DNA from 3 places in the Stenotrophomonas sp. 62841_Sma genome. Region 1 is predicted to be linked to each of the others. Evidence: predicted binding sites of a transcription regulator. Region 1 holds the regulator's gene; each other region holds the start of a gene.

Region 1 (10,217 bases):
GCGCCTGGCGCACTGGCCCGATGCCGGACGCCCCGCACATCCAGGTGGATGAATTCGGTAAGGGAGGCCGCCCGTGAGCGCCCAGCCCTCCACCGGTTTCAACACCCGCCGCGCGCTGGAAATGATCCGCCAGGGCCTTGGCGCACCGCTGATCGTGCTGGCCCTGCTGGCCATGGTCGTGGTGCCGCTGGCCGCACCGGTGCTCGATGCCCTGTTCACCTTCAACATCGCCATCTCGCTGATGGTGCTGCTGGCGGTGGTCTACGTGAAGCGCCCACTGGACTTCACGATCTTCCCGATCGTGCTGCTGATCACCACCATGCTGCGGCTGGCGCTGAACGTCGCCTCCACCCGCGTCATCCTGCTGAACGGCCAGAACGGCCATGACGCCGCGGGCAAGGTCATTGCCGCCTTCGGCGAGTTCGTGATCGGCGGCAACTACGCGGTCGGCATCGTGGTGTTCGCGATCCTGACCATCATCAACTTCGTGGTCATCACCAAGGGCGCCGGCCGCGTCTCGGAAGTGACCGCGCGCTTCATCCTCGACGCGATGCCCGGCAAGCAGATGGCGATCGACGCCGACCTCAACGCCGGTTTGCTGACGCGTGAAGAAGCCAAGCTGCGCCGCGAGGAAGTCCGCGAGGAAGCCGATTTCTACGGCGCGATGGACGGTGCCAGCAAGTTCATCCGTGGTGATGCCATTGCCGGCATCCTGATCCTGTTCATCAACATGCTCGGCGGCCTGGCCGTAGGCGTGCTGCAGCATGGCATGCCGTTCGGCGATGCCGCTGCCACCTACACCCTGCTGTCGATTGGTGATGGCCTGGTGGCGCAGCTGCCGGCGCTGCTGGTCTCCAGCGCCGTGGCCATGCTGGTCACCCGCGCCTCGCGTTCGCAGGACATGGCCCAGGCCATGACCGGCCAGGTGTTCGGCCAGTACCGCGCGCTGGCGATCACCGCCGGCATCATTGGCGTGGTCGGCCTGGTGCCGGGCATGCCCAACGTCGCTTTCCTGACGCTGTCCGCGATCCTCGGCTTCATCGCCTGGAAGGTCTACCGCAAGGGCAAGGCCGCGGCCACCGATCCGGCAGCCGCCGGCAATGACGCTGCCGCGCTCAACGCACTCGGCCGCCCGGCCGCGCCGGCTCCGACTGCCGAACTGAGCTGGGACGAGCTGCGCCCGGTCGATCCGCTTGGCCTGGAGGTTGGCTACCGCTTGATCCCGCTGGTGGACAGCAACCAGGGCGGCGAACTGATGGCGCGGATCAAGGGCGTGCGCCGCAAGCTGACCCAGGACGTCGGCTTCCTGATCCCGTCGGTGCACATCCGCGACAACTTGGAACTGCCGGCCAACGGCTACCGCGTGCTGGTGCACGGCGTACCGGTGGCCACCGCCGAGATCCACCCCGACCGCGAACTGGCGCTGGACCCGGGCAGCGCCCTCGGCGCACTGGAAGGCATCGCCGGCAAGGACCCCGCGTTCGGCCTGGACGCGACCTGGATCCAACCGCACCAGCGTGCCCAGGCTGAAACGCTGGGCTATACCGTGGTCGATCCGGCCACCGTGGTCGCCACCCATCTGTCGCACCTGATCCGCGAGCACGCACCGGAACTGCTCGGCCACGAGGAAGTGCAGCACCTGCTGGCCAACCTGGCCAAGAGCGCGCCCAAGCTCGTCGAAGATCTGACGCCGAAGGCGCTGCCGCTGTCGGCGGTGGTGCGCGTGTTGCAGAACCTGCTGATCGAACGCATTCCGATCCGCCAGCTGCGCAAGATCGCCGAAGCACTGGTCGAACACGCTCCGAACAGCCAGGACCCGGCCGTACTGACCGCCGCGGTGCGCACCGCACTGGGTCGTTTCATCGTGCAGGAGATCGCCGGAATGTCGGCGGAGCTGCCGGTGTTCACGCTCAACCCACAATTGGAACGTGTCTTGCAGGAGTCCACGCAGGGCAACGGCGCCGCGCTGGAACCCGGACTCGCTGAGCGACTGCACCAGAGCCTGGCCGAATGTGTCAGCAAGCAGGAAGCCCGCAACGAGCCCGCGGTCGTGCTGGTACCTGGCCCGGTGCGTGCCGCGCTGGCCCGCCTGGTCCGCCACAGCGTTCCGTCGCTGTCGGTCCTGGCCTACAGCGAGGTGCCGGAGGACAAGCGCCTGAAGCTGGTCGGAACGATCAGCTGACGCCGCCCTCCGATGCGCCAGAAAACAGACACCACTTTCGAACCAACGCAACAGACAGATACCAAGGGGAACCCGCACCGTGCAGACCACCGACCACCCGAGTTCTCCGACCGCCACCCCGCCGTCTTCGTCCCGTGACCACAGCATGAAAATCAAACGATTCGTCGCCGCCGACATGCGCTCGGCCATGAACCTGGTGCGCAAGGAACATGGTCCTGACGCCGTGATCCTGTCCAACCGCCGGATCGAGGAAGGCATCGAGATCGTCGCCGCCGCCAACTACGACGAGAGCGCCGTGCAGCGTGCACTGGAAGCCTCGCGTCGTGACATCGCTCCGCCGCCGGCGCCGAAGCCGCGCACCGCCGCCGACGCGGTGATCGCCGCGGTCACCCGCCGCCGCAGCAATACCCCGGCACCGGAACCGGTCGCCGCAACCACCTCGGCCGTGGCTGCCCTCGCCCGCGCTGCGGTCGGCGCCACCGGCCGCACCCTGGACAGCGCCGACGAGATCGTGCCGACCCGCGGCAGCACCGGCTTCGCCGCCACCCTGGCACGCGCCGCCGTCAACGAACCGGCGCTGCCGGATCAGATCTTCGCTCCGTTCGCCGAAGCCATCGTCGCACCGGCGCTCAGCACCGCCGCACCGGCCAACCGCGCCCGCTTCCAGATTGATCCGCCGCACGAGGCGCATCACGAAAACGCGGCCCCGGCTGTGCAGCCGCCGCCGCTGCCGACCGCTGCCGTGACCGAAGCGCAGCCCGGGATCGTTGCCAGCGGACCGGCACCGGTCGAAGCCAGCGACGAAACCGGCGCTGCCCCCGTGCTGGCCCCAGCCCCGGCACTGACCCTGGTGGCCCAGGACGACGCCGAGATCCGCCAGCTGCGCCAGGAAGTGGCCGGCATGCGCCATGTGATCGAGCGCGAGATGAACCGCTTCACCGACGAGCGCCTGCGCGGCTGCCCGGTGCGCGCCACCGCGCTGGACCTGATGGACGAGTATGGCTTCGATGCCGGCCTCGCCCGCGACGTGGCCATGCAGATCCCGCTGGAGACCGAGGCCCACCGTGGCCGCGGCCTGATGCTGGGGCTGATTTCGCGCAAGCTGCCGATCGCCCCGGTCGACCCGCTGGAAGAAGGTGGTGTGATCGCCCTGGTCGGCCCGACCGGCGCCGGCAAGACCACCACCATCGCCAAGCTGGCCTCGCGCTTCGCCGAGAAGCACGCGCCGCGTGACGTGGCCCTGGTAACCACCGACACCACCCGCATCGGTGCCCGCGAGCAGCTGTACGGCTACGGCCGCCAGCTCGGCATCGCGGTGCACGAGGCCAACAGCGGCACCGACCTGGACCAGCTGCTGGAACGCCTGAAGGACTACAAGCTGGTGCTGATCGACACCGCCGGCCTGGGCCCGCGCGACCGCGCCCTGGCCGCCCAGCTGCAGTGGCTGCGTGCCGCGCGCCAGGTCCGCACCCTGCTGGTGCTGCCGGCCAACACCAGCTTCGGCGACATGGACGAGGTGGTCCGCCGCTTCGGCGCCGCCAACCTGCAGGGCCTGGTACTGAGCAAGCTGGACGAGACCGGCCGCTTCGGCAACGCCCTGTCGGTGGCCGTGGATCATGCCCTGCCGATCACCTGGGTGACCGATGGCCAGGACGTCCCGGAGGACCTGCACCGGGCCAGTGCAGCCAATCTTGTACTTCGCCTTGAAGATTTGCGCCGCGCGGCCGATATGCCCTGCAACCCGGAGTTGAACCATGCCGTCGCGTGAGTACGCCAAGCTGACCAAGACCTTCCCGCTGTCGGCCACCCGCAGCGAGCCGCTCGGCCCTGTGCGCACCATTGCGGTCACTGGCGGTAAGGGCGGCGTGGGCAAGACGAATGTGTCGGCCAACCTGGCCGTGGCACTGGCTGGCATGGGCAAGCGCACGCTGCTGCTGGACGCCGACCTCGGCCTGGCCAACATCGACGTGATCCTGGGGCTGAACCCCACCTTTACGCTGGCCGACCTGGTCGCCGGCCGCTGCACGCTGGATGACGTCATCGTCGAAGGCCCGAACGGCGTGCTGGTGGTCCCGGCCGCATCCGGCCGCCGCCACATGGCCGAGCTGGCTCCGGCCGAGCACGTTGGCCTGGTCAACGTGTTCTCCGAGCTGGAGCGCGAGCTGGACATCATGGTGGTGGACACTGCCGCGGGCATCACCGATGGCGTGCTGACCTTCTGCCAGGCCGCACAGGACACCGTGGTGGTGGTCTGTGACGAGCCGGCCTCGATCACCGACGCCTACGCACTGATCAAGGTGCTGTCGCGCGAGCGCGGCGTGGACCGCATCCAGGTGGTGGCCAACATGGTGCGCGACCCCAACGAGGGCCGCGTGCTGTACGAGAAGCTGACCCGCGTCTGCGAGAAGTTCCTTGCCGATGTCTCGCTGAACTACCTCGGCTGCGTGCCGCAGGATGACTGGCTGCGCCTGTCGGTGCAGCGCCAGCAGCCGGTGGTGAAGGCCTATCCGTCCAGCCCGGCGGCGCTGGCGATCACCGAGATCGCGCGCCGTACCGCGCGCTGGCAGGCGCCGACCGAACCGCGTGGCGGCGTCGAGTTCTTCCTCGAACGCATCCTCAAGCAGCGTGGGGTGACGGCATGAAAGGCGCAGCCCAGTACAGGGAAGTGCAGCGCTCGGCGGCAAACGAAGTCATCGCCCAGCATTCGGACCTGGTGCGGCGCATCGCCCACCACCTGGCCGCGCGCCTGCCGGCCAGCGTCGAGGTCGACGACCTGATCCAGGCCGGCATGATGGGACTGATCGAAGCCTCGCGCAGCTATGACGCCGACCAGGGTGCTTCTTTCGAGACCTACGCCTCGATCCGCATCCGTGGTTCGATGATCGACGAGATCCGCCGTGGTGACTGGGTCCCGCGTTCGGTGCACCGCCGTGCACGTGATGCCGCCGCCACCATCCGCCGCCTGGAACAGAGCAGTGGCCGTGCCGCCAGCGCCACTGAAGTGGCCGCCGCGATGGAGATGCCGCTGCCTGAGTACCTGCGGCTGATGGAAGACGCTGCACGTGGCCAGGTGCTGAGCCTGGAATCGCGCATCGAGGACCAGGGCGAGCTGGACACCGTCGCCCAGGGCGGGCCGACCCCGCAGCAGGTACTGGAGCGCGGCGAGTTCGGTCGCGAGCTGGGCAAGGCCATCGGCCACCTGCCCGAGCGCGAACAACTGGTGCTCTCGCTGTACTACGAGCAGGAACTGAACCTGAAGGAGATCGGCGCGGTGCTCGGCGTGAGCGAGTCGCGGGTCTGCCAGATCCACGGCCAGGCGGTACTGCGCCTGCGTGGCCGGCTGAAGCTGTTCGAGGCTGCCGACGCAGGCCTCGAAGAATGAACATCCCCGAGGCGGCTGCCCCCGGCCGTCCGGAATGAACAACAAAGGAATTCTGCTTTGAACAAGAACATGCGCATCCTGATCGTCGACGACTTCTCGACCATGCGTCGAATCGTCAAGAACCTGCTGGGCGATCTGGGCTTCACCAATACCGCCGAAGCCGAGGACGGGCATGCCGCGCTGTCGCTGCTGCAGAGCCAGCCGTTCGATTTCGTGGTCACCGACTGGAACATGCCGGTGATGACCGGCATCGAGCTGCTCAAGGCCATCCGTGCCGATGCCAAGCTGAAGACCCTGCCGGTGCTGATGGTCACCGCAGAAGCCAAGCGCGAGCAGATCATCGAAGCCGCCCAGAGCGGCGTGAACGGCTACATCATCAAGCCATTCACCGCGCAGACGCTGGAAGAGAAGCTCGGCAAGATCTTCGAACGCCTGGCGGCCAGCGCCTGATGGATACCACGGTCGACAAGAACGCCCTCGCCCTGCGCCTGCAGGAGGCCCTGGACGCACTCGAGTCCGGTGACGAGGCCGCCTGGCGGCAGCGCATCGATGGGCTGGTCGCGCTGCGCACGCAGCCGATGATGAGCGGCCTCTCGCGGCTGGCCCGCGAGCTGGGACAGGCGCTGGGCGAACTGCCGACCGTGCCGAGCGAAGCCGGCGAACTGGACGACGCCTGCGCGCGACTGGACCACGTGGTGGCGATGACCGAACAGGCGACGCACCGCACCCTGGACCTGGCCGAGGAATGCCGCAGCCTGACCGAACAGCTGCGCGCTGAAGGCCTGCAGCCGGGCCAGGACGCGCAGCTCGAGCGCATCCGCCACAACCTGACCGAGATCGCCCTGACCCAGAGCTACCAGGACCTGACCGGGCAGATCATCCGTCGCGTGGTCGGCATCGTCCGCCGCGTGCACGAAGGCTTCGGCGCGCTCGGCCTGCCGCCGGAACAGCATCGCACCGACCCGGAACTGGCCGGGCCGGCACTGAAGGGACTGGACCGCCACGCGGTCTCGCAGAACGACGCCGACGACCTGTTGTCGGATCTGGGGCTGTAAGCATGAGCGCGGTATCCGACGACATCACTGCCGATTTCATCATCGAGGCGCAGGAGATCCTGGATCGCCTCGGCGAACAGCTGGTGTCGCTGGAGCAGGCACCGCAGGACAGCGACCAGCTCAACGCGGTGTTCCGCGGCTACCACACGCTCAAAGGCGGCGCCGGCTTCCTCGGCGTCACCGCCATGGTCGAGCTGTGCCATGCCGCTGAAGAGGCGCTGGGCGCCGCACGTGCCGGCCAGGCCGTGCTGCAGGCCCACCACTTCGACGCGGCCCAGCAATCGCTGGACTACCTGCAGTCGATGCTGGACGCGGTTTCCTCCGGCACCGAGCCGGGCTATGCGCCGCCGGACCTGATCGCACAGTTCGACGTGCACGGCGGTGGCGTGGCTGCACCCGCCGCCGCCGCCGCACCCACCGCGGGTGGCAGCGACCTGATCACCGACGACGAATTCGAGGCTCTGCTCGACCAGCTGCATGGTGGCAACGCGCCGACCGCGGTCGCGCCAGCGAAGAAGGCCGACGACGGACTGATCAGCGAAGACGAGTTCGAAGCCCTGCTCGACCAGCTGCACGGTGGCGCGGCACCGGGCACCAAGCCTGCGGCCGTGGTGGCACCGGCACCGATCGCAGCGCCGCGCCCGGTCGCCGCACCGGCACCGGCGGCGAAGCCGGCCGCCAAGCCGCTGGCCGAGGCCGAACATACCGTGCGCGTGGACACCAAGCGCCTGGACGCGATCGTCAACCTGATCGGCGAACTGGTGCTGTCACGCAATCGGCTCAAGACCCTGCGTGCACGCCTGCGCGATGAAGAGCTGGACCGGGCCGTGTCCACTCTGGATATCGCCACCGCCCGCCTGCAGTCGGCAGTGATGCGCACCCGCATGCAGCCGGTGGGCAAGGTGTTCTCGCGCTTCCCCAAGGTTGCCCGTGACGTCGCCCGCTCGCTGAAGAAGGAAGTGGACCTGGAACTGATCGGCGCCGAGACCGAGCTCGACCGCAACCTGGTCGAAGCGCTGGCCGACCCGCTGGTGCACCTGGTCCGCAACGCCATCGACCATGGCGTGGAAATGCCCGACCTGCGCGAGGCACAGGGCAAGCCACGGATGGGCCATGTGCGCCTGTCGGCACAGCAGGAAGGCGACTACGTCAGCATCGAGGTGCAGGACGATGGCGCCGGCATCGACCCAGAAAAGCTGCGTGCCAAGGCGCGCGAGAAGGGCCTGATCGATCCGGAAGCCGCCGCGCGCCTGAGCAGCGAGGAGTGCCTGCACCTGGTGTTCCTGCCCGGCTTCTCGACCAAGCAGCAGGTCACCGACATCTCCGGTCGTGGCGTCGGCATGGACGTGGTGCAGTCACGCATCCGCGAACTGAGCGGCCAGATCCAGATCCAGTCGGAACTGGGCCGTGGCAGCCGCTTCCTGATCCGCGTGCCGCTGACCCTGGCGATCCTGCCGACCCTGCTGGTGCAGGCCGGCGAGGACGTCTATGCGCTGCCGCTGGCCCGCGTGATGGAAGTGCTGCACGCGCCGCGCACCTCGCTGGGCTGGTTCGATGGCCGTGCCGTGCTCGACCGCCGCTCGCACACGCTGCCGCTGGTCGATCTGCGCCAGTGGCTGGATGTGACGCCGGCCGCCTCGTCGCTGCTGACCATCGTGGTGCTGCAGGCCGGCGAAGCGCGCTTCGGGCTGGTCGTGGACCAGGTGCGCGGGCGTGAGGAAGTGGTCATCAAGCCGCTGCCGAAAGCGCTGCGCGGCCTGCGCGGTTATGCCGGTGCAACCTTGATCGGCGATGGTCGCATGGCGCTGATCCTGGACGTGGACGGGCTGCGATGACCCCCGCCGGGCCATGCCCGGCGCCCCGAAAACTGTGACCACCGTCTGTACGCGATCTACCGGTGTCTCAAGTCCCATTCATACACGCCGATACCGGAACCATGGATAGACTCAGCCTCATTGGACTCTTTCTCGCCCTGGCCTCGCTGGTCGGCGGCAGCATCCTCAAGGGCGCCGGCCTGGCGTCGTTGTGGTCGCCTGCGGCGTTCGTGATCGTCATCGTCGGCACCGTCGCCGCGATCCTGCTGCATACCTCGCCGGCGGTGTTCAAGCATGCCTTCAAGATCGTGCGCTGGGTCGTGCGCCCGCCGCACAGCGATCGCCGCGAACTGATCCAGCAGATCGTCGAGTGGAGCAACATCGCCCGCCGCCAGGGCCTGCTGGGCCTGGAATCGCAGGTGGAAGCACAGCAGGACCCGTTCCTGCGCAAGGGCCTGCAGCTGCTGGTGGACGGCGTCGAACCCGAATCGATGCGGCACATGCTGGAAATCGAACTGGGCAGCCAGGAACACCAGGACCAGGCCGGTGCCAAGGTCTTCGAAGCGATGGGCATCTATGCACCGACACTGGGCATCATCGGTGCCGTGCTTGGCCTGATCGCGGTGATGAAGAACCTGGCCGACCCGAGCAAGCTCGGCCACGGCATCGCCGCAGCGTTCACCGCCACCATCTACGGCATCGCCTCGGCCAACCTGCTGTTCCTGCCGGTGGCCGCCAAGCTCAAGAGTGTGATCTCGCACAACACCCGCGACCGCGAAATGGTCATCGAAGGCCTGATCTCGATCGCCCAGGGCGAAAACCCGCGCAACATCGAAACCAACCTCTCCGGCTTCCTGCACTGACATGGCCCGCCGCAAGCACCACGAAGAGCACGCCAACCACGAAGCATGGGCGATCCCCTATGCCGACCTGATGACGCTGCTGCTCGCCTTCTTCGTGGTCATGTACGCGATTTCCTCGGTGAACGAAGGCAAGTACCGGATCATGGCCGACGCGCTGACCGATGCCTTCGGGGGCGCGCCGCGCACCATCAATCCGGTACAGGTGGGTAACAAGCAGGTGCAGGGTGGCGGCTGGGACAGCCCCTCGGTGATCAAGTCCGGCACCAAGATCGGGCCCTCGGCGCCTGCGCCGTCGCACGACCCGACCCTGCTGCCGTCGATGGCCTCGCAGATGCGCATGCCTGTTTCGGTGCACAACCAGGAGCAGATCGCGCGCGCCGAGCGCCAGCTCAACAGCATCGCCGACCGCCTCACCGCCGCGCTCGCGCCGCTGATCGACCGCGGCATGATCAGCGTGCGCCGCACCGAGCTGTGGATCGAAGTCGAGATCAACAGCGACATCCTGTTCCCCACCGGTTCGGCCGCGCTGGACGTGCATGCGCGGCAGACCCTGGCCAGCCTGGCCGAGGTCCTGCGCGACGTACCCAACAGCGTGCGCGTGGAAGGCCACACCGACAACGTACCGATCGCCACCGCCACCTTCCCGTCGAACTGGGAACTGTCGGCCGGGCGCGCGGCCAGCGTGGTGCACCTGTTCGCCGACCAGGGCGTGCAGCCGTCGCGGCTGGCGATGGTCGGCTACGGCCAGTTCCGCCCGCGCGAAGAGAACGACAGCGCGCAGGGCCGCAACCGCAACCGCCGGGTGATGGTCATCATCCTGGCCGACACCTCGCACTCGGTGGACCCGCTCGGCCAGCGCCTGAACGCAGCCACCGGTGCCACCCGGAACACCGATACCGAACAAGCCGCGGCAACTCCGGC
Region 2 (10,217 bases), 800 kb from region 1:
CACTGGCTGACCCGGTGCTGCGGGATATCCAGCGGGAAAATGTCACCGACCGCATCTTCCAGATCGCCACGCTGAAGCGCATTGCGCAGTGGATTGCCATACACCAGTGACAGCAGCGAAGGGCGATAGCAGGCAGCAAGGCCCAGCAACTGCACGCTGCGCAGCAGCTCCCAGCGCAGGCTGGAGCGAACGTGCTGGACGGCATGTTCGGCCAGCGCAGCACGCAGTTCGTCATCGCGGCTGACCAGCAGGCCGCCTTCATGCAGGCTCAGGCCCTTGCCGGCGGCCAGGCTGAAGAATCCGATATCGCCGCGCAGGCCGACACTGCTGTTGCCGACCCGTGCGCCGAGTGCCTGCGCGGCATCTTCGATCACCCAGGTGCCGGCGTTGCGGGCGACTTCGCAGGCCAGCTCGACATCGGCAATGCGCCCGCCCAGGTGGGTGGGCAGGATCGCCAGCGTGCGCGCATCGGCCAGCCGCTTGAGCTGGCCGGGGTCGAAGTCGAAATGACCGCGCCGGGTATCGCACAACTGCACGCGCAGGCCCAGGCTGTGCACCGCGATCGGCACCAGCGGGCAGGTATAGGCCGGCATGATCACGGTGTCGCGCTTTGGCGCACGCTTGCGCAGCGTGCGCAGGGCGATCAGCAGCGCGTGCGTGCCGGAACAGGTCAGCTGCAGCGGCGGTGTGCCGAGCTGGCTGGCCAGGATGTCACGCAGGTCGCCGCCACCGGGAAGGAAATCGCTGGCCTGCATCGGCAGGCCGGCGGTTGGTGGCAGTTCGCGCGCGAACAGGCTCATCGCAGCGCGCTCACGGGGTGCTTTCGGCAGGGCTGTGCGGGTCGTCCGCCTCGGCGCGGCCGAGGCAGACGATGCCGGCCACGATCAGTACCGCACCGAGCAGATGGTGGAGGGTCAGCGGCTCGTTCAACAGCCACGCCGACAGCAGCAGCACGCTGATCACTTCCAGGTGCGAGGCAGCAAAGGCGGGACCGATCGGCGCATGGCGCAGCAGGCTCATCCAGGTGAAGAATGCACCCACGTAGCCGAGGATGGCGCCGTAAACCCACGGCTGCGACAGCACGCGCAGCAGCCAGGCGGTGTTGGCCTCGACCGGCAACGCGGCGTCACCGGCGTACTTGAAGCACAGCTGGGCCAGCGTGTCGAACGCCATCAGCAGCGGGAAGCCGATCACATACAGGCGCCTCATGAGCCGGCCCCCACCACGGCTACGCCGGCGGTGACCAGCAGCATGCCGGTCACCCGCAGCGGCGTGAGTTTCTCGCGGAACAGGAAACGGCCGGCGATCATCAGCGCGACGATGTTGATCGAACCCAGCAGCACGCCCTTGGACAGCGGCACCAGCGACAGGAACGCGATCCAGGCGACGAACTCAAGCACGTAGCAGGCGATGCCGATCCACAGCCAGGGACGGCTGAGCATGTGTTTCCAGCGCTGCAGTCCTTCGCCCTCCTGCGGGTCGCTGGCGGCGGCCTTGAAGGCGAGCTGGCCACCGGTATCGAGCACGACATTGGCCAGCCACAGCAGCGTGGCAAGTGCCCCCATGTCAGGCCACCGCCTTGAGCACGCCAGTGCGTTCACCGATTTCGGTGAAGAAGCGCGCGCTGCGGCGGATCACATCGCGGCGTTCGCGGTCGATGGTGATCATGTGGTAACTGTCTTCCAGCACCACCAGTTCCTTCGGGCCGCTGACCCGCGACATCACCAGCTCGGCGTTGCCCATGCTGGCCACGTCGTCCTCGCGGGCGTGCATCACCAGGCACGGCGCGGTGACCTGGTGCAGGTGGCGGCGGGTCCAGTTGCTCAGCGCGCGCATTTCGGCCAGGGCGTGCCAGGGGTTGCCCGGCAGGCCGGCGGCGGCGCTGTCGCCGGACAGCATGGCGGCACTGACCTGTGCACGCAGGCGCTCGTCACGCAGGCCGTACGGCGGTTCTTCCATGAACATGCGGTCGCGGCCGATGTTGAAGCGCTTGAACCACGGCAGCAGGAACGAGAAGCGGGCCACGGCGGGGATGTTCCAGCCGTCATAGCGGAAGGTGGCGCCGTACACGCCGACCCCGGACACCCACTCGGGGCGACGTGCAGCCAGTGCCAGCGACAGCACCGCGCCCATCGACAGGCCGCCGACGAACAGCTGGTCGACCTTGCCGCGCAGGGTTGCCGCCGCATCTTCCACGCCCTGGTACCACTGTTCCCAGGTGGTCGCCAGCAGGTCATCCACGCTGCCGCAATGGCCGGGCAGCTGCACGCCGTGCACGGTGAAACCGGCGTTGTTCAGCCCTTTGCCCAGCATGCGCATTTCCGCCGGGGTGCCGGTCAGGCCATGGACCAGCAGCACGCCCTGTGGGCCACCGGGGAGGAAGAAGTCGTGCGATTCGGTCACCTGGCGGCTCCGGGACGGCAGTGGGGATGGCAGGATCGCAAGCGCGATTTTCGCCAGCCTTTCAGCGCCCCGGGCCGGGTCAGGGCGCCTTCAGCAGCGGCAGCGTGATGGCGACCTTCAGTCCGCCACCTGGGCGGTTCAGGAAGCTCAGGCGGCCGCCGAAGTGCTCCACCGCCTCGTGCGCGATGGCCAGGCCGAGGCCGGTGCCGCTGGCAGCGGTGCCCGGCGCCCGGAAGAAGCGCTCGCCCAGCCGTGGCATCACGTCGTCGGGCACACCAGGGCCGTTGTCTTCCACATACAGTTCGACATCATTGTCGTCCAGCGCGTGCACGCCCACCGTGACGGTTGCATTGCGGCCGGCATAACGCAGGGCGTTGTCGATCAGGTTGTCCAGCGCTTCCTGCAGCATGGCGCCGTTGCCCAGTACACGCAGCGGATGGGGACTGCCGCGGTAGCCCAGATCGATGCCATCGCGGATCGCCTCCGGTACGCGCATGCCGACCCACTGCGGTACCAGCTCGCACAGGTCCAGTGCCTCCACGGTATCGGGCACGGTCTGCGCCCGGCTCAGTGCCAGCAGCTGGGTGCTGACCCGGGCGGTGCGCTGGTTGAGCCGGCGGATGTGCTGCAGCGCCTCGCGCACTGTATCGGGGTCGCCATGTGCCAGCGCCTGGTCCACGTGCAGGGCCATGCCCGCCAGCGGCGAACGCAGCTGGTGCGCGGCATCGGCGATGAAACGGTTCTGCAGGGTGATCATTTCCGCCTGGCGGGCAAACAGATCATCGATGGTGCTGATCAGTGGCTGGATCTCCTCTGGCACGTCGGCATCGGAGATCGGCGCCAGTTCGCCGCGGCGCTGGGCCAGGCGGGTCCTCAGCGGGGTCAGGATACGCAGGCCATAGGTCACGCCGAACCAGACCAGCGCTGCGGTACCCAGCGCCAGCATGGTCATCAGCGGGATGATGATCATCAGGATCTCGCGCGCACGCTGCCGGCGGTCAGCCATGCTCTCGGCCACGGTCACCGCCAGCTGGTCCTGCGGATCGTTCATCGCCTGCGTGCAGACGGTGGCCATGCGCACCTGCTGGCCATTGAGGTTGCCGTCGTACAGCGCCGGATGCACGCCGGTGCAGTCCTGCGAAGGGGCGTACGGGCTGAAGTCTGCATTGCCGCTGAGCGTACCCATGCGGCTGCTGTCGACGTTGAAGTAGCGATGGCCGTCGGGGTCGTACTCGATCAGGAAGCGCGCCTGCGGAGACAGGTCGCTGGTCACCGGCATGGTGCTCAGCATCTGCGCGAACGAATGCGTGTCGTCGATCAGGTTGCGGTCGTGGATGCGGTTGGAATAGTCCAGCGCAACGTAGTAGGCCAGGATCGTGTTGAAGGTGAGCAGGCCCAGCATCGGCAACGCCAGGAAGGCGAGCAGGCGCCGGCGCAGGCTGGGTGGTCCACTGATCACGGGGCGCTGTCGTCCTGCGCGTCTTCCAGCATGTAGCCCAGCCCGCGCACGGTGCGGATGCCCATGCCGCCGGGCTGCAGCTTGCGGCGCAGGCGGTGCAGGGCGATGTCCAGGCCGTTGTCGGTGAGGTCCTGGCCCCAGTCGCACAGCGCTTCCACCAGTTGCGCGCGCGACACGATGCGCTCGGCGCGTACCGCCAGTGCCGACAGCAGGCCGAACTCGCGCGCGGTCAGTTCCAGCGACTGGTCGTCGATCCACACCCGGTGCCCGGCCAGATCGATACGCAGGCGGCCGATGCGCAGGTCCGGGTTGCCATTGCTGGTGACCCGCCGCAGCTGCGCACGCACGCGTGCTTCGAACTCGTCCAGCGCGAACGGCTTGACCAGGTAGTCATCGGCGCCCAGGTCGAGCACGCGCACGCGCTCGGCCAGGCCGTCGCGGGCGGTCACCACCAGCACCGCCAGGCCATCGCCGCGCTGGCGCAGGCGCTGCAGCACATCGCGGCCATCCAGCTGAGGCAGGCCCAGGTCCAGCACCAGCAATGCGTACTGGGTCGAGCCCAGTGCCGCGTCGGCGTGCGCACCGTTGTCGACGTGGTCAACCACGTGCCCCTGCCGGCGCAGCGAGGCGCACAGGCCGGAGGCGATATCCGGGTCGTCTTCAGCAATCAGAACGCGCATGCGCGGGGGCTCCTGTAACGGTCAGGCCCACCGGATGGACGGGGTGGGCCTCTCTCGGCTGCCGAGGGTAGCCGCAAACCGGGTGAAGGTGGAGCGCGCCGCCGCCGCCCGGTGCCGTCGCGCTGTCCCTTCATTCAGTCCTGCAGGCCCGGCTCACCTGGCGCCAACGGCACCCGCGAGCCGTCCAGCAGGCCACGGCTGAGCCTGCCATCCTCGATGAACAGCAGTTCGCCGTTCTCGCCGTTCTTGATGCTGCTGTCGATGGCGATCACGCGGTCGCCATGGAAGCTGCTGACGTGTGGCATCGAGGTGTGGCCGACCACGATGCGTTTGAGCTGCAGGCGGTCGAGTACGGTCTGCACCCCCGCGGTGTCGAGGTGGCCATCGAAGTAGCCGCGGTACCAGATCGGGCTGGTCTTGCCGTCATACAGCGGTGCGGTGGCCGGGTCGGCCTTTACTTCGGCCTTTGGCAGGCCCAGTGACGCCTGGTAGGCCGCATTGGTGCGCGCCGGGTCCAGCGCCAGCTGCACTGCCTCGGGCGAAATGCCGCCGTGCAGGAACAGGGTGTCGCCGATCTTCAGCAGCACCGGGCGGGTGCGCAGCCACTGCCCGATCACCGAATCGGCACCGTACAGCTGCGGGTAGCTGCGGCCGAGCAGCTGCGCGCTGCGCAGGTACTTCGGGTTGACGTAGCGCAGGTCGTCGTACAGCACCATGGTTTCGTGGTTGCCGAGCACGAAGTGCACCGCGCCGCCGGCGGCGGCCGCCTGCTGCTGCAGGCCATACAGCAGCCAGAAGGCCTCGGTCACCTGCGGGCCGCGGTCGAACACATCGCCGGCGATGACCAGCGTGTCCTTGCCCAGCGCCCAGCGATCCTGGGCATCGATGACCTGGTGGGCGCGCAGCAGGCGCACCAGCAACCCGTACTGGCCATGGATGTCGGACAGCGCAACGATGCGCGGCACGGCCGGCAGCACGGAAACCGAAGGCGCATTCGGGGCAGCCACGTGCACCGTGTGCTCGTAGCCGCAGCGCGGGGCGATGTCGGTACCTGCGGCCTGCGTGGCAAGCGTGTGCGACTCGACCTTGTCGTCGCAGATCCACTTGGCCTGCAACTGGTCGCCCTGGCGGAACACATAGGGGCCATCGGCCTGCACGTGGTCGGCGGGCGCGGCAACCTCGCGGGCCTGCGTGGTTGCTGTGGCGCAGGCCAGCAGCGGCAACAGCAGGGCGGTCAGCAGGGAAGGGCGATCGCGCGACAACGGCGGCATCCAGTGGCGGAAAGACCCGATGCTAACCGGCGCGGGTGTTCGTCGGTGTGCGCGAATGGGCGGATCAGGTGTCGCGCCCGCCGTCCCTGAGCTTGCGCACGCGGGTGGCGGTGGGCTGAAGTGGCTGGCCGTCGCGCCCGCGCGGCTGCATGTAGGGCAGCGGCCGCCGCGTCGCCGATTCGATCAGCTGTGAATGGGCTTCACCGGCCTCGAAGCGATGGCGTTCCGCCCATTGGCGCAGCGCGACCAGCAGCGGGAACAGTTCCTGGCCAGCGGCGGTGAGCACGTATTCCTGGTAGGCCGATCCATCGGAGGCCGGCTGCAGCTGCAGGATGCCGGCCTCTACCAGCCGGCGCAGGCGGTCGCTGAGGATGTTGCGGGCCGCGCCGAGGCTGCGCTGGAAGTCGCCAAAGCGGGTGATGCCATCGAAGGCATCGCGGATGACCAGCAACGCCCAGCGGTCGCCGAGCAGGTCGGCGCTGCGGGCGACGGGGCAGGGGCTGTCGGCGTGCATGGTGGACCTCTCTGATGTGGTTGCAGTTTAAAACCAATGGCAGTAGCCTGCATCAAGTTTCAAATTGCAACCACGTCATGAGTGCCACATCGCTTCCCCGCCCGCTGCTGGTCCTGCTTGCGGTTGCCGCCGGCGCCAGCGTCGCCAACGTCTACTACGCGCAGCCGCTGCTGGATCAGCTTGCACGCGCCTTTGCGCTGGACCGGGCCGTGGCCGGCGCGGTGCTGGCTGCTACCCAGGCCGGTAGCGTGCTGGCGTTGCTTGGCCTGCTGCCGCTGGCGGACCGTGGTGACCGGCGACGCCTGCTGCGGCTGCAGTTGATCGCATTGGTGCTGGCGCTGCTGTGGCTGGCAGCGTCACGCACGGCGGGCTGGCTGTTGTCGGGCATGCTGCTGGCCGGCTTGCTGGGCACGGCGCTGACCCAGGGCCTGATCGCCTATACCGCCATGCTGGCACCGCCCGAGCAGCGCGGTCGCGTGGTCGGTGTGGTGCAGGGCGGCGTGTTCATCGGCCTGCTGCTGGCGCGCGTGGTGTCCGGTACGGTGGCGGCGGCCTTTGGCTGGCAGATGGTCTACCTGTTGTCAGCGATGGTGGTGGCGGGGTTGGCGGCGCTGCTGTGGCGGCGCCTGCCCCCAGTACCGGTGCCGTCGGTTCCCCCACGCTGGCGCGAGCTGCTGGGCTCGATGCTGGGCATGCTGCGCCGCGATCGAACGCTGCGCGAACGCGGGCCGCTGGCACTGCTGCTGTTTGCCGGCCTCAATGTGTTCTGGGCGGCGGCACCCTTGCCGCTCTCGGCGCCACCGCTGCATTGGTCGACCGCCGCCATCGGTGCACTGGGCCTGGCCGGGGTGATCGGTGCGCTGCTGGCGGCGCGGGTAGGGCACTGGATGGACCGTGGTTTCGCGCATCCGGTCAGCGTCGGTGCGCTGTTGTTGATGCTGGTTGCGTGGTGGCCCTTGCTGGGCCTGCCGCAGTCGCTGTCGTTGCTGCTGTTGGGCGTGATTGTGCTCGACCTGGGTGGGCAGGCACTGCACGTATCAAACCAGGCATTGCTGCTGCGCGCGCCGGCTGAACAGCATGGACGCCTGGTGGCTTTGTACATGCTGTTCTATGCGGTGGGCAGTGGTGCCGGTGCAGCGGCCGGGCCGTGGATGCAGGCGCGCCATGGCTGGCCGGCGGTATGCCTGTTGGGGGCGGGCATCGCGTTGCTGGCGCTGCTCTGGTGGGCAGCGTGGCGGATGGTGGCGGTGAAAGCAGCGGCCGGCGGCCGTATCGGTAGTGCCGGCGGTCAGTAGAGTCGACTGTCAGTCGACTGCTCTTCGCCCTGCGTGCGAAAAACCCCGCGGTGCGCGCGATAGTCGACCCGCGGTCGACTCTACCTGTCCTGCCGTCATCGCTGCAGTGCGCGCCGTCCCGGCGCTTCCTGCAGGTCCGCACTGGCCACCACCACGCGGTTGCGGCCGCTGCGCTTGGCCTCGTACATTGCCGCGTCGGCACGGGCCATCAGCCGCTCGTAGTCCGGATGGCCGTCGTGGCCGGCCACGCCGATGCTGGCGGTCAGTGCCAGCACCTGGCCGTTGGCCAGTGCCACCGGCGACTGTGCGATCTGCCGCCGCAGGCTCTCGGCGATCACGGTCGCCTGCGATTCGCTGGCAGCCACCAGTACCACCACGAATTCTTCGCCGCCATAGCGGAACAGGTAGTCGCTGCCGCGCGTGAGCTGGCCGAGCAGGCCGGCGACGTGCTGCAACGCGCGGTCGCCGGCATCGTGGCCGTGGCCGTCGTTGATTGCCTTGAAGTGATCCAGGTCGAGCAGCAGCAGCGAGAATGGTGTGCGGTTGCGTGTGGCCAGCTCGATTTCCCGGCGCAGCACGGTGGGCAGGAAGCGACGGTTGAGCAGGTTGGTCAGCGCGTCGCTGCCGGCATCCAGTTCGCCGATGCGCTCGAACAGCAGTGTCATCAGGGTGCGGATGGCGGCCAGGTCCTCGCGGATGGCCGGCAGCACCGCCAGTCGCTGCGCCGGAGCATCGCCGCTCGCGCGCTGCAGGTGGCCATCAATGCGGGCCATCAACTGGCCCACCTGCTGCGTTTCGCTGCTTTCGCCGAAGCTGGGGATGCCCTTGTGGGTGAACCACAGGCCGAACTCCGAGGTAGCCAGGCTGGCGTTGTCGCTGGCCTGCACGTGGCCGGCCAACGCGTAGAGCAGGGCGTTTTCCCAGTCCAGCAGCAGTGCGCGCTGGCGCTCGCGTTCGGTACCGACGTTCTGTACCAGCGAGAACAGCCGGTAGGCGGCGTCGGCACGGGTGGAGCGCTCGCGCGCGTGGGTGTAGGCCAGGGTCATGCCTTCCATGGCGATATCCATGATCGCGCTGAGGCAGTCGATGGCGGCAAATGCGGTGTCGCTGTCCGGTGCATCGTCGCGCAGGCGCACGAACAGTTCGTGCTTGAGCACGCGCGCACCGCGGGTAACCAGGTCGACCGGAATGCCGACGCGGGCGTGCACGTCGCCGATGATCCGCTGCGAGGCCACGGTGTTGGCGATGCCGCTGGCATCAGTGGTCAGCAGCTGCGCCAGCCAGCGCTGCATGGCCGGCTGCAGGCGCTGCTTGACCTGGTCGTGGGACAGGAAACGGCGCGCACGGGTGTCCTGCAGCAGTACTTCGTAAAAGCGCTGGGCCAGCGCGGGTGGGGCATCGGTAGCAGCGGCCTTGAGCAGCGCGGTGGCGGCAGGGCCGGCCTGCAGCAGACACTGCTGCCAGGCCTCGGCCAGCGGCTGGCTGGCATCGTCCAATTGGGGTGGTTCCACGTCGATCTCTGACTGCGTACGGCAAACCACGGGTATCGGCCGCGGCGGCATACGGTTGATGGCGGGTTAGCCGGCCAGTTTACGCGCGGTGCAGGGTTGCACGGTGCGCAAACCACATCGGCGCCGCTGCGGCAATGAGTGAACGCATTTGAGAATCAATCGCATTGATGGGAGAATGCGCGCACGGAACGGGCTGCAGGTGCCTGCTGCAGGACTGCTCCGCCTCCCCCTCGTCGTTGCCTCAAGCCCTTTGCCAGAGGCCCCGTAGCCCTGCCAGAAGGTCCTGATCATGTCCCCTGCCGTTGTCCTTTCGCCGCGCCCGCTGGCGCTTGCCGTTGCCGCCCTGCTGGCCGGCAGCGCCCTGACCGCCCACGCCGAAACCGACGCAACCGATATCGACACGGTGCACGTCACCGCCTCGCAGATCGCGCGCCAGGCCCTGGGTACCTCGACCATCACCGCAGAGGACATCGCCAGGCGCCCGCCGGCCAACGACATCGCCGAGCTGCTGCGGACCATGCCCGGCGTCAACCTGACCGGCAACAGTGCGTCGGGCCAGTACGGCAACAACCGCCAGATCGATCTGCGTGGCATGGGCCCGGAAAACACCCTGATCCTGGTCGACGGCAAGCGCATCGGTGCGCGTGATGCCGTGCGCATGGGCCGCAGCGGTGAGCGCAATACCCGGGGCGATACCAACTGGGTGCCGGCGGAAATGATCGAGCGCATCGAAGTGCTGCGCGGCCCTGCAGCGGCACGTTATGGCTCGGGTGCTTCCGGTGGCGTGGTCAACATCATCACCAAGCGCCCGACCGGCGACCTGACCGGCGCGGTCGACCTGTATGGCCTGGTGCCCGAGCACAGCGCCGAAGGCGGCAGCGAGCGCGTCGGCCTGCAGCTGAGCGGGCCGATGACCGACACCCTGTCGTTCCGCCTGTACGGCAATCTCAACAAGACCGACGCCGATTCGCTGGAACTCAACCGTGACTTCGCGGCGAATCCGAACGCGGTGCCGCCGGCCGGTCGCGAGGGCGTCAAGAACCGCGATGTCAACGCGCTGCTGCGCTGGGACGTGACCGCCAAC
Region 3 (10,217 bases), 1.3 Mb from region 1:
GGAACTGCTGCCACCGATGGACGTACTGAAGCTGACCGACCTGGACTACGCGTGGCTGTGGCCGTTCTTCTTCTGGAAGGTGGCGGCGTTGTTCCTGCTGATTCCGGGCGCTGCCCTGGTGGCATTCACCATCACCTTGCGGCGCTGGCAGCGTCAGGCGTCGAAGCCGCCTGTTTCAACAGCGGATACGGATTGATCGACTCTCCCTTCCACCACTGTTTTTCCGGGCCCAGCAGGTGCACCTCGAAGTGCAGGTGCGGGGCCTCGGCGCTGGCGTTACCGGTGCTGCCCACGTAACCGATCACCTCTCCGCGCTTGATCACCTGCTTCTCCGCCAGGCCATCGGCGTAGCGCTGCAGATGCGCGTAGTAGTAGCACCAGCGCCCGCTGGGCTCGAACTGGTAAATCGTCAAGCCGCCGCGCTCGCTGTCGAACAGTTTTTCAACCGTTCCATCGGCCACCGCCAGCACCGGCGTACCGGTATCGGCCATGATGTCGATGGCATCGTGTACGCGGCCCTCGCTGCGTGCATCGGTGAAGGTATCGCGCAGCTGGGACGCATGGATACCCTGCACCGGCAGCAGCAGACCGGACGGTGCATCCGCAGTCTGCGCGGCCGACGGCGCGGTGTTGGCGGGTGGGGCTGTTGCGGGTGTCGCTACAGATTCCTTCGCCGGCGCCGCTGCCAGTGCCGATTGCGCTTGAGGCAGCGGGGCGGGTACCGGATCACCTGCATCGCGGTGCAGCCACCAGCCTGCACCCAGCCCCAGCAGAACGCCCAGCACGATCAGTTGCGAAAGGCGCATCGGCTCACTCCTGCATCACCACGGGTACCGAGGTATCCACGGCATCGGCCACGCGCAGCGCATCCCAGTTGGTCATGCGCACGCAGCCATGCGATTCGGTCTTGCCCACATGGCCGGGTTCGGGCGTGCCATGCAGGCCGTAATGCGGCTTGGACAGATCGATCCAGACCCGCCCGACCGGATTGTTCGGGCCCGGTGGCAGGGTGGCCTTCTTTTCGCCCTTGCGGGCATCCCAGAACAGTTTCGGGTTGTAGTGGAACGGCGGGTCGCGGTAAACGCCCAGGATCTTCCATTCGCCGATCGGTAACGGGTCGTGCTGGCTGCCCGACGACACCGGCACCTGTGCGATCACCTTGCCCTGCGCATCCAGCAGCTGCAGCGTGGAATCGGATTTGTCGACCACGATCTTCGCCGCCTTCGGCAATGCGGCCAGTGCGATGTTGGGTACCTGGATGCGGCTGCCAGCCTTGGTCAGGTCCACGCCGGGATTGAGCACTTTCATCAGCTCAGGGGAGGCATGGAAGCGCTCGCCGAGGGCTTCTTCCACACTGCCGTAGCCCAGCGATGTGAGCTTGGCCTGGGCGGCGGGCCCTTTCGGAGTGGCCTGGAACGGACCGGCGACATCCTCAGCAGTCAGCGTGTAGCTGGCCAACGGCCCAACGGTATCGGCCTGCAGGGCCTTCCAGGTGGTGTCGTCCAGTTCACCCGTTACGTCCAGCCCATGCGCTGCCTGGAAACCCGACACCGCGCGTCGCTGGTTGCTGCCCACTTCGCCATCGATCTGGCCAGGGGAGAAATTCGCGCGATCCAGCAGCACCTGGGCGTGCAGGGCGGAGTGGGGTGCCACATCCGGCCCGGCTTTCTCGGCAATGGGGGCAGGTAGTTCGGGCGGCGTCGCCTGCGCGAAGGCTGGCGACGCCAGCAGCGAGAGAGCGAGCAGGGTGGATCGGGACACGGGCAAGGGCATTGGGATCTCCAGCAGGTCACGCCACCACCTTGCCCGCAGCCGCCGCCGAGCCACCGTGAAAGGGATCTGATGCCCGCATGAGCAGCCATGGGTATTGCAGCTGTGTCCAGCGCGCAGGTGCTGCTGCGCCGGGGGCTCACCAAGGTGAACGGTGGCCGACGCCGTCGACGGATGGCGATCAAGATTGCCTGCCGGGCCGCCGATAAGGGCGCATCCCCCCGTTTTGGATACCCCCATGAACTACTTGAGGAACGTCAGGGTTGCCTGGCGTCTTGGGCTGGGCTTTGGCCTGTTGCTGCTGCTGGTTGCCGCCGTGGTGGCCACCGGCGCCACCGCCAGTGTCGTGCAGAAGCGCGCGATGCAGCAGGTGGTCGACGTCAGCGTGGCCAAGGTGCGCCTGCTGTCGCAGATGCTCGATGCCAACAACCAGATGATGGTGGTGCGCCGCGAGATGCTGATCCGCCAGGGCGACGACCGTGGCCACGACGAGCAGCGCATCGCCGATCTGGTGAAGCGCTACGAGGCCAGCTGGACCGCCTATCAGGCGCTGCCCAGCGACGCCGACGGCAAGGCCATCGCTGAAACCATCGCCGCCAAGCGTGCCATTGCGCGCCCGCTCAACAAGCAGACCAGCGAACTGATGGAGCAGGGCGACTACCCGGGCGCCGTAGCGCTGACCCTGGGCCCGGTGCAGGAAGCGGCAAACGGCTGGAACAAGGCGCTGTCCGATGGCGTGGACTTCGAAGAGAAGGAAAGCCGTGATGCCGCCGCCGAGGCGATCCGCCTGGGTGAGCGCAGCCTGCTGCAGCTGCTGGTGCTGGGCGGCGTCGCGCTGCTGGTGGGCATCGGTGCCTCGGTGATGATCGGCCGCAGCCTGACCGGTCCGCTGGCCCGCGCGGTGAACCTGGCCGAGCGCCTGTCCAAGGGACAATTGGACCAGGAGTTCCGCCTTGGCGGCCGTGACGAACTGACCCAGCTGGGCGAGGCGATGGCCAGCGTGCGGCAGAGCGTGCAGGCGGCGATCGGCGCACAGCTGCAGATGGCTGAGCAGCATGAGGCGGGCGCGATCCGCTATCGCATGGACGCCAGCGCCTTCCCCGGTGACTTCGGCCGCATGGTGCAGGCCACCAACAGCCTGGTCGAATCGCACGTGCAGGTGGAGCTGCTGATGGCCGAAGTGATGCAGCGCTACGCCATCGGCGACCTCAGCCGCGACCTGCCCGACTACCCGGGCGAGAAGGGCACGCTGACCCGTACGTTGGCCGCGGTGAAGCAGAGCCTGATGGCGATCAACGCGCAGATCGATGAACTGGCCCGCGCCGCACGCGCCGGTGATTTCAGCATGCGTGGTGATGCCGCTGCGTTCCAGTACCAGTTCAAGGCGATGGTCGAACACCTCAACGGCATGATGGCCAGTTCGCAGGCCAGCATCGCCGATGTCTCCGACGTGCTGCGTGCGATCTCGCACGGCGACCTGACCGCACGCATGGATGGCGAGTACGACGGCGTGTTCGCACGCATGCGTGACGACGCCAACACCACCACCGCACAGCTGACCGGCATCGTGCGTGGCATCCAGGTGGCTGCCGACAGCATCAACAACGCGGCGCAGGAACTGGCCGCCGGCAACAACGACCTGTCGCGCCGTACCGAGCAGCAGGCAGCCAATCTGGAAGAAGCGGCCGCATCAATGGAGGAACTGACCTCCACCGTGCGCCAGAACGCCGAGCTGGCGCGTCAGGCCGACAGTGAAGCGCATGCCGCGGGTGCCGCCGTACGCGAGACCGAGCAGGCGATGGCACAGATGGCATCGGTGATGGGCGAGATCGACCAGTCCTCGGCACGCATCTCGGAAATCTCCACGGTGATCGACGGCATCGCGTTCCAGACCAACATCCTGGCGCTGAATGCTGCAGTGGAAGCCGCGCGTGCAGGCGAGCAGGGCCGTGGATTCGCCGTGGTTGCCAGCGAAGTGCGCACGCTCGCGCAGCGTGCCGGTGTCGCCGCCAAGGAGATCAAGGAGCTGATCGAAGACGCCGCTGCGAAGGTGAAGAGCGGCCTGGCAGTGACCGTTGAATCGGAAGCCGCGATCGCGCGCGTGGCACAGGCAAGTTCGCGCACCACCCAGCTGATGAGCGACATCGCAGCGGCCAGCAAGGAACAGGCCGCCGGCATTGAGCAGGTCAACCAGGTGGTGGTGCAGATGGACCAGGTGACCCAGCAGAACGCTGCGCTGGTGGAAGAAGCCACCGCTGCCAGTCGCGCGCTGGAAGAACAGGCGCATGCACTGACCACGTCGGTGTCGGTGTTCAAGGTGGAAGGCGCAGCAGCTTCCGCCGTGACGCGTCGCGCAGCCTGAGCAGACTGCTGAACCCGTGACAGGAATACGGCCGCCCTGAGCGGCCGTATTCCCATTGCCTGCTCAGACAGGCCGACACACCGCCATCATTGTTCAAGAACACTGCCGAGCATGGCCCCCACCGCATACAGCACGACCAGGGTAGGGGGCATCACCAGCAGGTAGACGGTCGTCCAGGTCTTTCCGGATAGCCACCCACCCATGCCGATGACGTTGAGTGCTGCGGTCTGCAGCATCACCGGCAGCTGCATGAGGATGTAGGCGCTCTTGGGGTCGCTGTTGGCCTGGGCATCGAGCACCAGCCAAGTGGTCAACGCGAGATAGAGTGCGCATACGGCTAGGCCGGTCCAGCTGAGCCAGCGTGACTTGCGCATGCCGCCTTCTCCGTTCCGTCTGGACTACCAGCGTAGCGCCGCGTGCGCCGCCGTGCACTTCCTTGGGCCGAGCCAATGAGTGAAGCTGCAGGCGGGGAGCCGTGCGAAGAAACTTGATGGGTGATCAACGTGATGAATGCAGTGATGCTGCCGGTCGTGATGCTGCCAGGCCTGGATGGCACCGGCCTGCTGTCGGCGCACTTCGTAGAGGCGATGCAGGCGCGGGGCATGCAGATGCAGGTACTGCCGATGCCCGCGCAGGGGCCACAGGACTACACCACGTTGGCGTCGACTCTGCGCCCGCGGCTTCCTGCATCTCCCTTTGTGCTGTTGGCCGAATCGTTCGCCGGGCCACTGGCCATCGAACTGGCGGTGGCCGGGCAGCCTGGATTGCATGGGTTGGTACTGAGTACGACCTTCGCACGGCGGCCGGTACCGCTGCCTGCGGCGAGCGCACAGATACTGGCTCCAGCGTGGCCCTTGCCGCCACTCGCATTGATGGCCCGGTTGTTGCTGGGGCAATGGCGGACGCGCGCGAACCTGCATGAGCTGCGCCTCGCAATCGCGCAGGTGCCGGCTGCAACCCTGCGCCAGCGTGCTGCGGCGACGCTGCAGGTGGACGTTCGTGCACTGCTGCCGGAACTCGTGTTGCCGACGCTTTGCCTGCATGCCCAGCAGGACCGCCTGCTGTGGCCGCCCAGCGTGGCCGAGCTGCAGGCCTTGTTGCCCGATGCCCGCCATGTGTCGTTGCAGGGGCCACATCTGCTGCTGCAGGCGCGCGCTGATGCAGCTGCAGCCGAAGTTGCCGCGTGGATGAGGACGCTGTCGCCCTGATTGAAGGGCTCAGCCGCGCGCGCGGGTACGTGCTGCTTTCTTCGCCGCCACCTTGCGCACGGTCTTCTTCGCCGCACGGGTCTTCGCCGCCTTCTTTGCGGCAGCGCTGCGTGAGGCGGTGGTGCTGGCCTTCTTGGCCGTCGTCTTCTTTGCTGCCTTCCTCGTGGCCGCCTTGCGGGCCGGGGCCTTCTTCGCTGCTGCCTTCTTCGTAGCGGCCTTCTTCGCCACCTTGCGCCCACTGCCGCTGCGCTTGCCACCGCCATCCTGCTTGTTCACAGTGGCCCAGGCGATGCGCTCTGCGGTGCTTTCGCTGGCACCGCGCTCGCGCTCGCTCTCTTCGATGTGCTCGGCCTGGCGCTTCTGCTTTTCGGTATAGGCGGACTTGTCACCGCGGGGCATGGCCGGTTCTCCGGTGGGGGCTGGCCCCACGGTGGGCCTGGCGGCGTTAAGCGCAAGTCCCGCAAGGGTGATCGCACCGGCAAGGGCGCCTCGGCTATGCTTGCCCCATGCGAGTCGAGCCCGCCGACATCGAAGCCCTGTTCGACGCCATCCCGGATGTGCTGTTCTTCATCAAGGACCTTCAGGGGCGTTACACCCACGTCAACCAGACCATGCTGCGGCGGCTGGGTCTGCGTGCGCGCAAGGACGTGATCGGGCGTACTGCGGCCGAGATCTACCCGACCGGCCTCAGTGCGGACTACGTCGACCAGGACGCCCGCGTGCTGTCCGGTGAGGTGATCGAGAACCTGATGGAGCTGCACCTGTTCGCCAACCGCGAACCGGGCTGGTGCCTGACCTGCAAGCGCCCGCTGGTGGTCGATGGGGCCATCGAGGGCCTGATCGGCATATCCCGCGACCTTGGCCAGAAGGACAGCCTGGGCACCCAGTACGAGCAGTTACGGCTGGCTCTGGCCCACCTCAATGCGCACTACGCCGAGAACGTGCGCATGCAGACCCTGCTGGATATCACCGGTTTCTCGCTGTCCAAGCTGGAGCGCAGCTTCCGCAAGGTGTTCCAGATGACCCCGCAGCAGGTGCTGACCCGGCTGCGGATCCAGATGGCCATGCACCTGCTGCACGGCGACGACAGCATCGCCTGCATCGGCCAGGCCTGCGGTTTCAGCGACCAGAGCGCCTTTACCCGCAAGTTCAAGGCTGAAACCGGTTTCTCGCCGCGCGCCTACCGCGCCCGTATTGGTGGCAACGTCGGCGAGCCGGCGCTGGCCTGAGCCGCCTGCTGCGCTGTGCCTATCCCCGTGGGCACGGGACAGGGTAAGGTGTCGCCCCTGTAGCCCGCCGCCAGCCCCGCCGATGCCCAACTCGATTCCGACCGCTTCGCCGTCCCGCCTCGGACATTCGCTCAAGCCCCGCCAGCTGATCATGATGGGTCTGGGCAGCGCCATCGGCGCCGGCCTCTTCCTCGGCTCGGGCGTGGGTGTACAGGCGGCCGGCCCGGCAGTGCTGGTGTCGTATCTGGTCGCTGGTGCGCTGGTGATCATCGTGATGAACGCACTGGGCGAGATGGCGGCGGCCAAGCCGACCAGTGGCGCGTTCTCGGTCTATGCCGCTGATGCCATGGGAGCCACCGCCGGCGCCACCGTGGGCTGGCTGTGGTGGGTGCAGCTGGTGATCGTGATCGCCGCCGAGGCGGTAGGCGCGGCCGGGCTTCTTGCCACGGTCTGGCCGGCGATACCGGTACCGATGGCGGCGCTGGCCTTCATGCTGTTCTTCACCGCGATCAATCTGCTCGGGGTGAAGAACTTCGGCGAGTTCGAATTCTGGTTCGCCATCCTCAAGGTGGCGGCGATCCTGGCCTTCATCGCCATCGGTGTGGCGCTGCTGATGGGCTGGCTGCCGCAGGTGACCTCGCCGGGCCTGAGCAACTTCACCGAACACGGCGGCTTCGCACCGAAGGGCCTGGCCGGAATCGGTGCGGCGCTGCTGGTTGTCGTTTTTGCCTTTGGCGGTACCGAGATCGTAGCCGTGGCGGCGGCCGAAACCGAAGATCCCGAGCGCAGCATTGCTCGTGCCATCCGCACCGTGGCCTGGCGCATCCTGGTGTTCTACATCGGCTCGCTGAGCGTGATCATCGCTGTGGTGCCATGGACCAGCGAGGCACTGAAGTCGCCGTTCGCCGCCGTGCTGGATATCGCCCGAATCCCGGGCGCGGGTACAGCCATCACCCTGATCGCCGTGATCGCGCTGCTGTCGGCGCTCAATGCCAACCTCTACGGTGCCTCGCGCATGATGTATTCGCTGGCGCAGCGCCGCGAAGCGCCGGCCGTGTTGGGCTGGACCGATCCGCGCCAGGTGCCGGTGATCGCCGTGCTGGCCAGCGTGCTGTTCGGTTTCGCCGCCACGGTGATGGAGCTGCTGTTCCCGGACCGGGTGCTGCCGGTGCTGCTGAACATCGTCGGTTCCACCTGCCTGCTGGTGTGGACGCTGTCGCTGGTGTCGCAGCTGGTGCTGCGCCGCCGCGCGGATCGCCTGGGTACCCGCCTGCCGTTCCGCATGGCCGGCTTCCCGTGGCTGACCGTCTGTGCGCTGGCGATCCTGGCACTGATCTTCGGCCTGCTGCTGAGCGAGTCGCACACCCGCCTGCAGTTCCTGTCGATGGTGGCACTGACTGCCACGATCGCCGCCAGCAGCGCCATCGCCCGGCGCATGCGCGAGGCGTGACTGAAGCTGCCGGCCAGCGGCCGGCACTACCACGGGGGCTGCACATCCGCCGTGCCATCCTGATCGTGTGGGCCGTTCGCGGCCCGTCGACCAGGAGTACCGCATGCTGCGCAGCCGCCCCTTCCTGATGTTCACCGGCCAGGCCGAAGCGGCCCTGGCTCTGTATGCCGAGGCCTTCGCCGATTTCCGCCTGCTGGCAATGCAGCGCCATCCGGACGGCGCCGGTGCCGGCGTGCGCGGGCAGGTCCGCCAGGCCATCTTCCTGCTCGGTGGAACCCACTACCTGTGCTTCGACAGCCTGGACGTGCACGATTTCACCTTCTCACCGTCGATCTCGCTGTTCGTGGAGTGCTCCGGCGCCGAGCAGTTCGAGCGTGCCGCACGCGTGCTGGGTGAGGGCGGCCATTGGTTGATGCCGGTAGGCGACTATGACTTCAGCAACCGCTACGGCTGGGTGCAGGACCGCTTCGGCGTGTCGTGGCAGTTGAGCCTGGGGCAGATGCCGGATCCGTGATCGGATGTTTGTGGGTGTGGACCTTGGTCCATACGCGCTTATGAAAACGGCCCGCTTGCGCGGGCCGTTTTCTTTACCGATGCAGCGAGGAATCACGCCTCGACTTCATCATCCTTGTAGGCATCGACCGGGATGCAGGCGCACATCACGTTCTTGTCGCCGTACACGTTGTCCACGCGTGCCACCGGCGGCCAGTACTTCTGCAGCTTCAGGCTCGGCAGCGGGAACGCAGCCAGTTCACGCGGGTAGGCGTGGGTCCACTCGCTGGCGGTCACCGCGGTCGCGGTATGCGGCGCGTTCTTCAGCGGGTTGTCCTCGCGGTCCAGGCGGCCGTCTTCGATTGCGGTGATCTCTTCGCGGATCTGGATCATCGCGTCGATGAAGCGATCCAGCTCATGCAGCGATTCGCTCTCGGTCGGCTCCACCATCAGCGTGCCGGCCACCGGGAAGCTCAGGGTCGGGGCGTGGAAGCCGAAGTCGATCAGGCGCTTGGCCACGTCCTCGGCGCCGATGCCGCTGGTCTTCTCCAGCGGGCGCACGTCCAGGATGCACTCGTGTGCCACCAGGCCGTTGCGGCCGGTGTACAGGGTCTTGAAGTGCGGGGCCAGGCGCTTGGCGATGTAGTTGGCGTTGAGCTGCGCGACCTGGGTGGCCTTGCGCAGGCCGTCGCGGCCCATCATCGCGATGTACATCCAGCTGATCGGCAGGATCGAGGCGCTGCCGAAGCTGGCCGCGCTGACCATGCCGACCGGGCCGTTGTCACCCAGCTTGCCCGGCAGGAACGGGGCCAGGTGCTCCTTGACCGCGCACGGGCCGACGCCCGGGCCGCCACCACCGTGCGGGATGCAGAAGGTCTTGTGCAGGTTCAGGTGCGAAACATCCGAACCCCACTTGCCCGGCTTGGCCACGCCGACCAGGGCGTTCATGTTGGCACCGTCGGTGTACACCTGGCCGCCGTGCTTGTGGATGATCTCGCAGATCTCCACCACCTCTTCCTCGAACACGCCGTGCGTGGACGGGTAGGTCATCATGATCGCGGCCAGGCGGTCGCTGTACTTCTCGGCGTTGAGGCGGATGTCCTCGACGTCGACGTTGCCGTTGGCATCGGTCTTGGTCACCACCACCTTCATGCCGCACATCTGTGCCGAGGCCGGGTTGGTGCCGTGCGCCGAGTCCGGAATCAGGCAGATATCGCGATGTTCCTCACCGCGCGAGCGGTGGTAGGCGCGGATCGCCAGCAGGCCGGCGTACTCGCCCTGCGCGCCGGAGTTCGGCTGCAGGCTGACCGCGTCGTAGCCGGTGCATTCCACCAGCATCGCTTCCAGCGTGTCGATCAGTTCCTTGTAGCCCAGCGCCTGGTCGGCCGGCACCAGCGGGTGGATCTGCGAGAACTCCGGCCAGGTCACCGGAATCATCTCGGCGGTGGCGTTGAGCTTCATGGTGCACGAGCCCAGCGGGATCATCGTGCGGTCCATTGCCAGGTCCTTGTCGGCCAGCGAACGCAGGTAGCGCAGCAGCTCGTGCTCGCTATGGTGGGTGTTGAACACCGGGTGGGTCAGGAACGCGGACTGGCGCAGCAGGCCGGCCGGCAGCGCATCGGCAGTGCTGGCATCCAGTGCGTCGACGTCCAGCGAGGCACCGAACACGGCAGCCACGGCGACGATGTCGGCGCGGGTAGTGGTCT

What was found. The regulator FliA, encoded in region 1, starts transcription of late flagellar genes. The targets are predictions, from matches to a motif close to TAAAGTTTNNCNNNCNNNGGCCGATAA.
Region 2: ACZK5G_RS06825 (GGDEF domain-containing protein) is a predicted target of FliA. The motif match lies at 9,166-9,192, and genes of this name have one in related genera.
Region 3: ACZK5G_RS16840 (methyl-accepting chemotaxis protein) is a predicted target of FliA. The motif match lies at 1,953-1,979, and genes of this name have one in related genera.

Annotation. Positions count from the first base shown of each region.
Region 1 is NZ_CM151224.1:2,239,603-2,249,819, reverse strand. Features, by position in the region: gene flhB (flagellar biosynthesis protein FlhB) at 1-77, shown strand, start outside; gene flhA (flagellar biosynthesis protein FlhA) at 122-2,182, shown strand; gene flhF (flagellar biosynthesis protein FlhF) at 2,328-3,950, shown strand; gene ACZK5G_RS10460 (MinD/ParA family ATP-binding protein) at 3,937-4,824, shown strand; gene ACZK5G_RS10455 (RNA polymerase sigma factor FliA) at 4,821-5,564, shown strand; gene cheY (chemotaxis response regulator CheY) at 5,622-6,014, shown strand; gene ACZK5G_RS10445 (protein phosphatase CheZ) at 6,014-6,619, shown strand; gene ACZK5G_RS10440 (chemotaxis protein CheA) at 6,622-8,454, shown strand; gene ACZK5G_RS10435 (flagellar motor protein) at 8,556-9,296, shown strand; gene motD (flagellar motor protein MotD) at 9,298-10,217, shown strand, end outside.
Region 2 is NZ_CM151224.1:1,441,427-1,451,643, forward strand. Features, by position in the region: gene ACZK5G_RS06780 (DegT/DnrJ/EryC1/StrS family aminotransferase) at 1-800, opposite strand, end outside; gene ACZK5G_RS06785 (DMT family transporter) at 811-1,209, opposite strand; gene ACZK5G_RS06790 (EamA family transporter) at 1,206-1,565, opposite strand; gene ACZK5G_RS06795 (alpha/beta hydrolase) at 1,567-2,403, opposite strand; gene ACZK5G_RS06800 (sensor histidine kinase) at 2,483-3,862, opposite strand; gene ACZK5G_RS06805 (response regulator) at 3,859-4,542, opposite strand; gene ACZK5G_RS06810 (metallophosphoesterase) at 4,677-5,804, opposite strand; gene ACZK5G_RS06815 (winged helix-turn-helix transcriptional regulator) at 5,878-6,327, opposite strand; gene ACZK5G_RS06820 (MFS transporter) at 6,405-7,622, shown strand; gene ACZK5G_RS06825 (GGDEF domain-containing protein) at 7,718-9,133, opposite strand; gene ACZK5G_RS06830 (TonB-dependent siderophore receptor) at 9,423-10,217, shown strand, end outside.
Region 3 is NZ_CM151224.1:3,560,181-3,570,397, reverse strand. Features, by position in the region: gene ACZK5G_RS16855 (hypothetical protein) at 1-196, shown strand, start outside; gene ACZK5G_RS16850 (M23 family metallopeptidase) at 132-806, opposite strand; gene ACZK5G_RS16845 (L,D-transpeptidase family protein) at 811-1,773, opposite strand; gene ACZK5G_RS16840 (methyl-accepting chemotaxis protein) at 2,009-4,132, shown strand; gene ACZK5G_RS16835 (hypothetical protein) at 4,219-4,506, opposite strand; gene ACZK5G_RS16830 (alpha/beta fold hydrolase) at 4,639-5,340, shown strand; gene ACZK5G_RS16825 (hypothetical protein) at 5,350-5,739, opposite strand; gene ACZK5G_RS16820 (AraC family transcriptional regulator) at 5,847-6,569, shown strand; gene ACZK5G_RS16815 (amino acid permease) at 6,652-8,019, shown strand; gene ACZK5G_RS16810 (VOC family protein) at 8,123-8,533, shown strand; gene gcvP (aminomethyl-transferring glycine dehydrogenase) at 8,626-10,217, opposite strand, start outside.